3 regions of the Neorhizobium descurainiae genome follow, and region 2 is predicted to be linked to each of the others. Evidence: predicted binding sites of a transcription regulator. Region 2 holds the regulator's gene; each other region holds the start of a gene.
The links. Region 2 encodes PhoB, which activates phosphate uptake and scavenging genes when phosphate is short. Its sites were predicted from a motif close to TGTCATNNANCTGTCAT; they were not measured.
Positions count from the first base shown of each region.

Region 1: ACMGE0_RS19150 (NAD-glutamate dehydrogenase) is a predicted target of PhoB. The motif match lies at 1,163-1,179, and genes of this name have one in related genera.
Region 3: ACMGE0_RS03035 (YdcH family protein) is a predicted target of PhoB. The motif match lies at 1,845-1,861, and genes of this name have one in related genera.

Region 1 covers NZ_JBLFFK010000011.1:94,181-97,452, reverse strand. The annotation lists gene ACMGE0_RS19160 (carbonic anhydrase) at 1-154, opposite strand, end outside; gene pdxY (pyridoxal kinase PdxY) at 235-1,110, opposite strand; gene ACMGE0_RS19150 (NAD-glutamate dehydrogenase) at 1,284-3,272, shown strand, end outside.
Region 2 covers NZ_JBLFFK010000018.1:114,574-117,845, forward strand. The annotation lists gene ACMGE0_RS25130 (GcrA family cell cycle regulator) at 70-603, shown strand; gene ACMGE0_RS25135 (PACE efflux transporter) at 790-1,224, shown strand; gene phoB (phosphate regulon transcriptional regulator PhoB) at 1,244-1,927, opposite strand; gene phoU (phosphate signaling complex protein PhoU) at 1,954-2,667, opposite strand; gene pstB (phosphate ABC transporter ATP-binding protein PstB) at 2,711-3,272, opposite strand, start outside.
Region 3 covers NZ_JBLFFK010000001.1:652,169-655,440, reverse strand. The annotation lists gene ACMGE0_RS03050 (thiamine phosphate synthase) at 1-234, opposite strand, end outside; gene ACMGE0_RS03045 (sulfite exporter TauE/SafE family protein) at 346-1,116, shown strand; gene ACMGE0_RS03040 (ArsR/SmtB family transcription factor) at 1,231-1,491, shown strand; gene ACMGE0_RS03035 (YdcH family protein) at 1,606-1,782, opposite strand; gene ACMGE0_RS03030 (YdcH family protein) at 2,015-2,218, shown strand; gene purE (5-(carboxyamino)imidazole ribonucleotide mutase) at 2,230-2,727, shown strand; gene ACMGE0_RS03020 (5-(carboxyamino)imidazole ribonucleotide synthase) at 2,724-3,272, shown strand, end outside.

The DNA of each region.
Region 1 (3,272 bases), on a different contig from region 2:
CGGGAGCGGAACGAGAATCGCAGCAGGCGATGAGCAGGGTATGGGGTTTCTGCCCGGTCTCCGCCAGCACGCGGTAACGCTCGCGTTCGTCGCTGTAGCGCCCGTTCATGAAGTTGCGGTAGCCCGCCAGAAGTTTGGCTGGAAAGTCCGTCATGGGACAAGCATTATCGTGCCGCTCTGCGAAGATCAACGGTCATTGTGCATCGCGAAGATCCGTGCCGGCCGCGCTGAACCTTAGCGCTTACCCCTCTGCAAGGGATGCACGAGCCGGCGCATCTGCACCATCGCCATAGGTGTGGAGAGGCTGGATGCATCGGTTTCGAGCGTCAGCTCGTCGCCTCCCCGCTTTGCCGTACGGGCGAGAATCTCGAAGACGCTGGCGGTTGCAAGCTGCAGGGCCTTTTCCTCGTCCATGCCGGCAAGAATACGGCCGAGAAAGAGCGCACCCAGAAGGTCGCCGAGGCCGTTCGGCGGATTGTCGATCAGCCGGTGCTCGGCAAGCAGCGCGTGCTTGCCGGTCAGGTAGAGGTTGCCGGTCCCGCCGGCCATCATCGGCACCGCCGACGTCACCAGGATACGCGGCGGGCCGAGCGCGACCGCTGCGTCCATGATCGCATTGTTGGTTTCAAGCGGCGCGCCGGACAGCCAGGCGAGTTCGTAACGGTTCGGCGTCGCGATGGTCGCGAGCGGGATCAGTTCGTCCCGGATCGCCTCCGCGGTGGCCTGAGGAATGTAAAGCCCGCCGAGATCGCCCATCACCGGGTCGCAGACATAGAGGAGGTCCGGGTTCTTTTCCTTCAGTGCCCGGACAAGCCGTGCGACGGAACGCGGCTGGGCCGCATTGCCGAAATAGCCGGTCAGCACCGCCTTCACCTCGCCGAGCCATGGCGCGCGGATGAGATCGTCTATAGCCTTGTCGAAATCTGATTCGGGGAAGGTCAGCCGCGTGGAGGGGCCGTGACCGGGATGCCAGGGAAGCACGACGGTCGGCATTGCCCAGACGGGAAACCCAAGCGTTTCCAGCGCGAAGACGGCGGCGCGATTGCCGACCGAACCGCGGATGACATGGCTGGAGATGACGATGACGGCATTGCTGGTGGTATCCTGCATGGATCTGGCTTCCGGCTTCTATGGCCCTGTTGATGGTTTCTTCGCCCTGTCATGTCAACAAGGCTTCATGGAAGAATGAAACGTCTATCGGGGCCGACATGGATCGGCCACGTTGCAGCATGATGACATGGAATGAAATCGTTCGGTGTTTGAACTGAAAAGGAGAGAGGGGCATGGCCGCCAGGCAGAATCTGAAGCGGGAAAAGCAGATCGAAAGCGCGCGCAAGATCGCCGCCGCGAGCAAGGGACCGCATCTCGACCCGCTCATCCTGTTCAGCCGGGCAAGCAATGACGACCTCGAAAACTATACCCCCGAAATGCTGGCCCGCTCGGCCACGCATGCGGCAGAACGGCTGAACGCCTGGACGCGGATCAGAGCGGATATCACGGTGAAAACCGTATCCGGCATCGAACCGAACGGCATACCGGTCTCCGTATTGACGGTCGTTGACCGGAACATGCCTTTCCTCTTCGACTCGATCATGGGCGAGGTGGCCGCCACCCATCGCGACCTCTTGATGGCGGTCCACCCGATCCTCAACCTGGAGCCGGGGAAGGAGCCGGTGCTGCGCTCCAACGAGCAGCCGGGGAATCCGGCTCATCATGTGAGCCTGATCCAGATCCATATCGCGCCGCTGACGGAAGAACAGGCCGCATCGCTGGTCGAACGCATTCGCTTCATCCTCGATCAGGTGCATCTGGCGATCACCGATTGGGCGTCGATGCTGGACGTGCTCGACGGTGCCGCGGGACAGCTCAGCAACTCGTCTAGCCGCCGGAAGACCGATCGCGACGAGGCGCTCGCATTCCTCGATTGGCTGCGCGACGACAATTTCACCTTCCTCGGCATGCGCGAATATGTCTATTCCGGCAGGGGCCCGGAGGCGAAGGTCGAGCGCGGCAAGGGCCGGGGCCTCGGCATCCTCTCCGATCCGGACGTGCTGGTGCTGCGCCAGGGCAAGGACGCGGTGATGACCACGCCGGAAATCCTGGAATTCCTCGACGGGCCGGATTTCCTCATCGTCACCAAGGCGAATGTGAAATCCGTCGTCCACCGCCGTGCCTATATGGATTATGTGGGCGTCAAGCGCTTCGACGAGAAGGGCGAGGTCGTCGGCGAGCTGCGCATCGTCGGCCTTTTCACCGCGACGGCCTATACCCATTCCGTCCGGGAGATTCCGCTGTTGCGGGCCAAGGTCGCCCGGATCGAGGAATATTTCGGCTTCGACCCCGACAGCCATTCCGGCCGTATGCTGGAAAACACCCTGGAATCCTATCCGCGCGACGATCTTTTCCAGATCGAGGTCGATCTCCTTGCCCGCTTCTGCGAGCAGATCATGGAACTCAGCGAGCGTCCGCGCGTCCGCGTCTTGCCGCGCATCGACCATTTCGACCGTTTCGTGTCCGTCATCGTCTATGTGCCGCGCGAGGATTACAACTCCGACGTCCGCGAGAAGGTCGGCGATTATCTGTCCGAGGTCTATGACGGCCACGTCTCCGCCTATTACCCGGCCTTCCCGGAAGGCGGTGTCGCGCGCGTCCATATGATCATCGGCCGGCGCGGCGGCAAGACGCCGCGTATCCCGCAGGCAAAGCTGGAAGAGACGATCCGCCTGATCGCCACGCCGTGGGAAGAGCGCTTCGCAGCGCTCGCGAAGGAAGGTCCCCGCCTCTCCGTCACGCAGGCCTTCCAGGAAACCTTTTCGCCCGAGGAGACTTTCGCCGACTTGGCCGATATCGCGGCTTGCGCGGCCGGCGAGACGATCCGCATCGCCTTTTACCGGCGCCCGATCGACGCCGCGAACATCGTATCTCTGAAGATCTTCCACAAGGACCGGCATCTCTCGCTTTCCCGCCGCGTGCCGCTTCTCGAGAATCTTGGCTTCCATGTCGTCAGCGAACAGACGTTTGAAATCCATGTGGGTGCGGAAAACAGGCTCGTCGTGCTGCACGACATGGAACTGCAGCTCGATGATGGGCGCGGGATCGACCTTTCCCGCGAGGGACCGCTGCTCGAAGAGGCCTTCCTTTCCGCCTTCCACGGGCTGATCGACAATGACGGTTTCAACCGCCTCGTCCTGCTCGCCGGCCTCTCCGCCCGCGAGGTCACGGTTCTTCGCGCCTATGCCCGCTATCTCCGGCAGGCCGGCATCGTTTATTCG
Region 2 (3,272 bases):
CGGAATGATGTCTGCAGCAAAGGTGGAAGGATTCTGCATGCCTGCAACGTTCAAAGGCGGAGAACGGGCATGAACTGGACAGACGAGCGCGTCGAAAAACTCAAAAGATTGTGGTCGGAAGGCTTGAGCGCCAGCCAGATCGCCGCACAACTCGGAGGCGTGAGCCGCAATGCCGTGATCGGCAAGGTGCACCGCCTCAGCCTGCCGGGCCGGGCAAAGGCCGGCGGCACCATGGCCACGGGCCGTTCGGCGGCCAAGCGGACCACGTCGGCGCCCCGGGCTCCGAACTATGCGTCGCGTGTCGCCACCCGGACCGTCGCCCGCGCAGTCGGCGCGACCCTTCTCAAGGAAGAGATCGAAGTCGAGGCTTTCGAGGAGATGGAATATCGTCCGGCCGCCAATGTGGTGGTGCCTATCTCCCGTCGCCTCGCCCTGACCGAGCTCACCGAGCGCACCTGCAAGTGGCCCGTCGGCGACCCGCTCAAGGAAGATTTTCACTTCTGCGGCTGCGACTCCCCGGACAACTCGCCCTATTGCGGCTACCACACGCGGCTTGCCTACCAGCCGGTGCACGAGCGCCGCAGGGCCGCCGCCCGGGCCTGAGAAGAGCACGGCAGGACGATGCATTGAAAGCGGGCCCCGGCCCGCTTTTTTCCTGCGTATGGCAGCTATGCCGCGCCGAGGCTTGCCGAACGGCGCGAAAACACCTATCTCATTGCGGCGAGGACGACCTCCCCCATACCGGGCACAATGTCGGGACGACCCGAGGCTTTATTCTTGGGTTAAGAAATGCGCTCGACACGTGATCGTATCCGCCACGCCATCAGCTTCGAAGTCATCGCGCTTCTCATCGTCACGCCGCTCGGGGCGCTTGCCTTCGGCAAGCCGGTTTCCGACATCGGCGTCATCGCGATCGGCGGCGCGACGATCGCGACCGGCTGGAATTATCTCTACAACCTCGGCTTCGACCATCTGATGCGGCGGCTGACCGGTGGCACGCAGAAGACGCCGGCAATACGCGTGGGCCATGCCGTCCTTTTCGAGGTGGGCCTGCTCATCGTGCTTCTGCCGTTCGTCGCCTGGTATCTCGGCATCAGCCTGTGGGAAGCGCTGATCATGGACGTGGCTTTTGCCGTCTTCTACGTCTTCTATGCCTTCATCTTCAACTGGGGCTATGACCGGCTGTTTCCGCTGCCGGAATGGCAGGAGGCGGAGGCGCGCTGACGCGCGCCTCTTTCGGCAGTCAGGATTCCATCGAATAACCGGCCCCACGGACGGTGCGGATGACGTCCTGCATGTTGGAGAAGTTCAGCGCCTTGCGCAGGCGTCCCACATGCACGTCGACGGTGCGCTCGTCGACATAGATGTCGTGGCCCCAGACGCCATCCAAAAGCTGCGAACGGGAGAAGACCCGGCCGGGCGACGCCATCAGGAACTCCAGCAGGCGGAATTCCGTCGGGCCGAGGCGGACTTCACGGCTCTTGCGATGCACGCGATGGGTCTCGCGGTCGAGCTCGATGTCGCCGCAGCGCAGAACGCTGGAGAGCACTTCCGGGCGGGCGCGCCGCAGCATGGCTTTGACACGGGCCATCAGTTCCGGCGTCGAGAAGGGCTTGACCACATAGTCGTCCGCCCCCGTGGCCAGGCCACGGACGCGCTCGCTCTCTTCGCCGCGGGCGGTCAGCATGATGATCGGCAGGCGCTCCGTTTCGGGGCGCATGCGCAGACGCCGGCAAAGTTCGATGCCGGAAACGCCGGGCAGCATCCAGTCGAGGATCAGAAGATCCGGCGTGCGCTCCTGAAGCCTTATCTCGGCCTCATCCCCACGCAGGATCGTCTCGACGTCGTAACCTTCAGCTTCGAGATTGTAGCGAAGAAGCACGCTCAGCGCTTCCTCATCCTCCACGACAGCGATTTTTGGCAGCATTCTCACTCTGCTCCGTCAGCATTCCGTCATTCGGTGATCGCGCCGAGGGTGTTCGACGTGTCGTCCTTGGGACGCTCGCCTTCCGGCTGGGCACCCGTCGTCATGTAGTAGATCGTCTCGGCTATGTTGGTAGCATGGTCGCCGATGCGCTCGATGTTCTTGGCGCAGAACAGGAGATGGGTGCAGGTGGTGATGTTGCGCGGATCCTCCATCATGTAGGTGAGGAGCTCGCGGAACAGCGACGTGTACATCGCGTCGATTTCCTCGTCGCGGATGCGGATCGCCTCGGCCTTCTCGGCGGAACGGCTCGCATAGACGTCGAGCACTTCCTTGAGCTGCACGAGCGCGAGATCGGAAAGGTGCTCGATGCCGCGTGCAAGCTTGCGCGGCACGCCGGTGCCCTGAACCGCGATGACCCGCTTGGCGGTGTTCTTGCCGAGATCGCCGACGCGTTCCAGATCGCCGGCGATGCGAAGGGTGCCGACGATCTCGCGAAGGTCGGACGCCATGGGCTGGCGCTTGGCGATCGTGACGATCGCCTTGTCCTGGATCTCGCGCTCGGCGTGGTCCAGGATCACGTCGTCGGAGATGACCTTCTGGGCGAGCGCAGAGTCGGAGTTCACAAGCGCGCGCACGGCATCCGAGCACATCTGCTCGGCCAGGCCGCCCATTTCGGAAATGCGGCGGCTCAGATATTTCAGTTCATCGTCGTAGGCCGACAGGATATGGGTCGATGCCATCTTCTAATCCTCGAAATTGGTGTCAGGCGGCACAGTCGGCTGATCAGCCGAAACGACCCATGATGTAATCCTGGGTACGCTGGTCGTCCGGGTTGGTGAACATCTTGTCCGTGTCGTTCTCCTCGACCAGCTGGCCGAGATGGAACATGGCGGTGCGCTGGGACACGCGGGCGGCCTGCTGCATCGAATGCGTCACGATGACGATCGTGTAGTTGGCGCGCAGTTCGTGGATGAGTTCCTCGACCTTGGCGGTGGCGATCGGATCGAGCGCCGAACAGGGTTCGTCCATCAGGATGACTTCCGGCGACACGGCGACCGCGCGGGCGATGCACAGACGCTGCTGCTGGCCGCCGGAAAGGCCGGTGCCGGATTCCAGCAGCCGGTCCTTCACTTCGGTCCAAAGGCCGGCGCGCTGAAGGCTGGCCTCGACGATCTGGTCCATGTCGGCCTTGTTCCTGGCCAGCCCGTGGATGCGCGGGCCATAGGCGATGTTCTCGTAGATCGATTTCGGGAACGGGTTCGGCTTCTGGAAGACCATGCCGACGCGGGCGCGCAGCTCGACGACGTCGATCTGCGGATCGTAGATATCGTCCGTATCGAGGGTG
Region 3 (3,272 bases), on a different contig from region 2:
CGCGACGCGGCTGTCGCCGGCGATCAAGGCCGCGGCACCCGCCGTCTGGATGATCGGCACCAGGATTTCCGCCCGTTTCTGGAACGCCTGATCGTCGAGGCCGTATTGCGGCAGGATCACGGAGGCGACGTCGCCGCCCGAAAGCGCCTCTTCGAGCTGCTTTGCCACCTCCGCGGCGTCTTCGCCCTCCGGCACGATCAGTACGAGGCGGCAGCGGTCTTCCGGTCCGGTCATTATTTTGTCCTGTCAGGCGGATGCTTTCGAAATCCGCACTCGTCTTCTATCCGCAAATTCGATAGACCGGACCGACCGAAGGATCAACCGCCCCGCCTGATCGAACTTTCCATGCCCGATACGCTCAGCCTCGCCTTTTTCGCAGCCGCCATTCCGGCCGTCCTCCTCGTCGGCCTCTCGAAAGGCGGCATCGGCGGCGCGATCGGACTTCTCGGCGTGCCGCTCATGTCGATGGCGGTCGATCCCGTCAAGGCGGCGGCGATCTTCCTGCCGATCCTGATCGTCATGGATATCGTCGCGCTCTGGTCCTGGCGCAACCACAACGACCGCAAGACGCTTCTGATGATCCTGCCGGGCGGCATCATCGGGATCGCGCTCGGCTGGGCGACTTCGGCTTACGTTTCCGACGACGCGCTCCGCCTCGTCATCGCCACCGCGACCATTCTCTTCACGGTCCGTTATTTCTGGCAGGTCTACGGCCCCCGTTCGGATAGATTCGCGGCACCTTTGCCGCATCGTCCCGTGGCCGCCACCTTCTGGGGCGCGCTGTCCGGTTATGCAAGCTTCGTCGCCCATGCCGGCGGACCGCCCTTCCAGATCTACGTCCTGCCGATGCGGCTCGACCCGAAATCCTATACCGGCGCCAGCATCCGCTTCTTCGCGATCGTCAATGCGGTGAAGGTCATTCCCTATTTCTTCCTGGGCGCGCTGGACCGCGAAAACCTGACGATCTCCATGACGCTCCTGCCGGTGGCCCTCGTCGCCACCATGCTGGGCGCCGCGATCGTCAAGCACCTGAGATCGGAAATCTTCTATCCCATGACCTATGGGCTGGCCTTCCTCGCCGGCCTGAAGCTGCTCTGGGATGGCCTGCCCTTCTGATCGCGCGCCGCACTCGCGCACCCGCTAAAAAAGCAACGCAAAATAAGGCAATGGAAATTGTTGCAACGCACAATAAATCTTGCCGTTAACAGGCGTTTACCGTAAGTTCGGTGCATGACGACCGTTGACCCCTTCGCAGCCATCGCGGATCCGAACCGGCGCTATCTGCTGGAAGAATTGCGGCGCGCGCCGAAAACCGTCAACGAACTCGCCCAGGGTCTGCCGATCAGCCGGCCGGCCGTATCGCAGCATCTGAAAGCCCTGCTCGACAGCAATCTCGTGACGGTGACGGCGGAAGGTACCCGGCGCATCTATTCCGTTAACGCGAAGGGCTTCGACAGGCTCAACCTGTGGCTCGATCAGTTCTGGTCGTGACCCTTGAACCACGACCAGAACCTCATGTGATTTCTGGATTGGTTTTTGCCGCCTTACGGATCGCCTTTCACTGTGATCTACTCCAGGCGGGCGGCCTTGTTCTCCGTTTTGAGATTAGTGACGCGTAGAGGCTTTTAGCCGTTGCATTTCGTCTTTGATGCGCAGCTTGCGACGCTTGAGTTCGGCGATTTCACGGTCGTCGGCGGAGGGGGACGCGAGAATGGCTTGGAGCTCCTCCTCCAGGGCGCCGTGCTTCTTTTCAAGCGATGCGATATGAGCCTGGACGGTCATGTGGCATGTTCCTTCCTTGGTCACCTGCCCCGGCCTTTACCCTTGGCCGAGGCTTCAGGTTTACGACGGAAGTGTGACACGATCGGCCGCGTTTGTCGAAGGAGAAATCATGGTTTGAACAGGGCAAATTCGTGACATGAGCTAACTTCCAGTTAACGCGGTTTGGTGGTAGAGGCTTGCGGACATTGCCGGCGACCGCTGATATGGCCGGGCGTGAGAATGGGGACCGAATATGGCTGATCAGGAACAGGCGGATATCCGGCTGGCGCTCGCGAAGCTCCGTCAGGAGCACGAGGATTACGACGCCGCCATCAACGCCATGATCCAGGTCGGTTGCGATGCGCTGAGGGTTCAGCGCATGAAGAAGAAGAAGCTGGCGATCAAGGACAAGATGAGCCAGCTTGAGGACCAGATCATCCCCGATATCATCGCGTGAGGGTTACCGATATGGCCGAAAGACCCGCCGTCGCCATCATCATGGGCAGCCAGTCCGACTGGGAGACCATGAAGAACGCCGCCGATACGCTGGATGCGCTCGAGATCGATTACGAGGCGCGCATCATCTCGGCGCACCGCACACCCGAGCGGATGATGGAATTCGCCAGGGGCGCCCGCGCCGAAGGCTTCCAGGTCATCATCGCCGGCGCCGGCGGTGCCGCGCACCTTCCCGGGATGACCGCTGCCGTGACGCCATTGCCGGTCTTCGGCGTGCCGGTGCAGTCGAAAGCCCTCTCCGGCCAGGACAGCCTGCTGTCGATCGTCCAGATGCCGGCCGGCATCCCCGTCGGCACGCTGGCGATCGGCAAGGCCGGCGCCATCAACGCGGCCCTGCTCGCCGCGGCTGTGCTGGCGCTGAACGACGACGAGATAGCCGACCGGCTGGACGAATGGCGCGCCCGCCAGACGGCCGCCGTCGCCGACTACCCGATGGACGAGGCCCCATGACAGTCCGCACGATCGGCATTATCGGCGGCGGACAGCTCGGCCGCATGCTGGCCATTGCCGCAGCCCGGCTGGGTTTCCGCACGATCATCCTGGAGCCGCAGGCGGACTGTCCGGCCGCACAGGTCGCGAACGAACAGATCGTCGCAGCCTATGACGATCCGGCAGCGCTCGCCGAACTCGCCGGCCGGGTGGACGTCGTGACCTACGAATTCGAGAACGTGCCGGTCGCCGCCGCCGAGGCGCTGCAGCGCTCCGTTCCCGTCCATCCGCCCGCAAAAGCCCTCGACGTCGCGCAGGACCGCCTGACGGAGAAGCGCTTCCTCAATGCCTGCGGCATCGAGACCGCGAAATTCCATGCCGTCGACAGCCAGGCGGACCTCGAAAAGGCGCTCGCCGATTTCGGCGGCAAAGGGGTGCTCAAGACCCGCCGGATGGGTTACGACGGCAAGGGGCAGCGCGTCTTCCGTTCGGCCGACGAGAACCCGGCCGGCGCCTACGACGCGCTCGGCGGCGTGCCGCTGATTCTCGAAAGCTTCGTCCCGTTC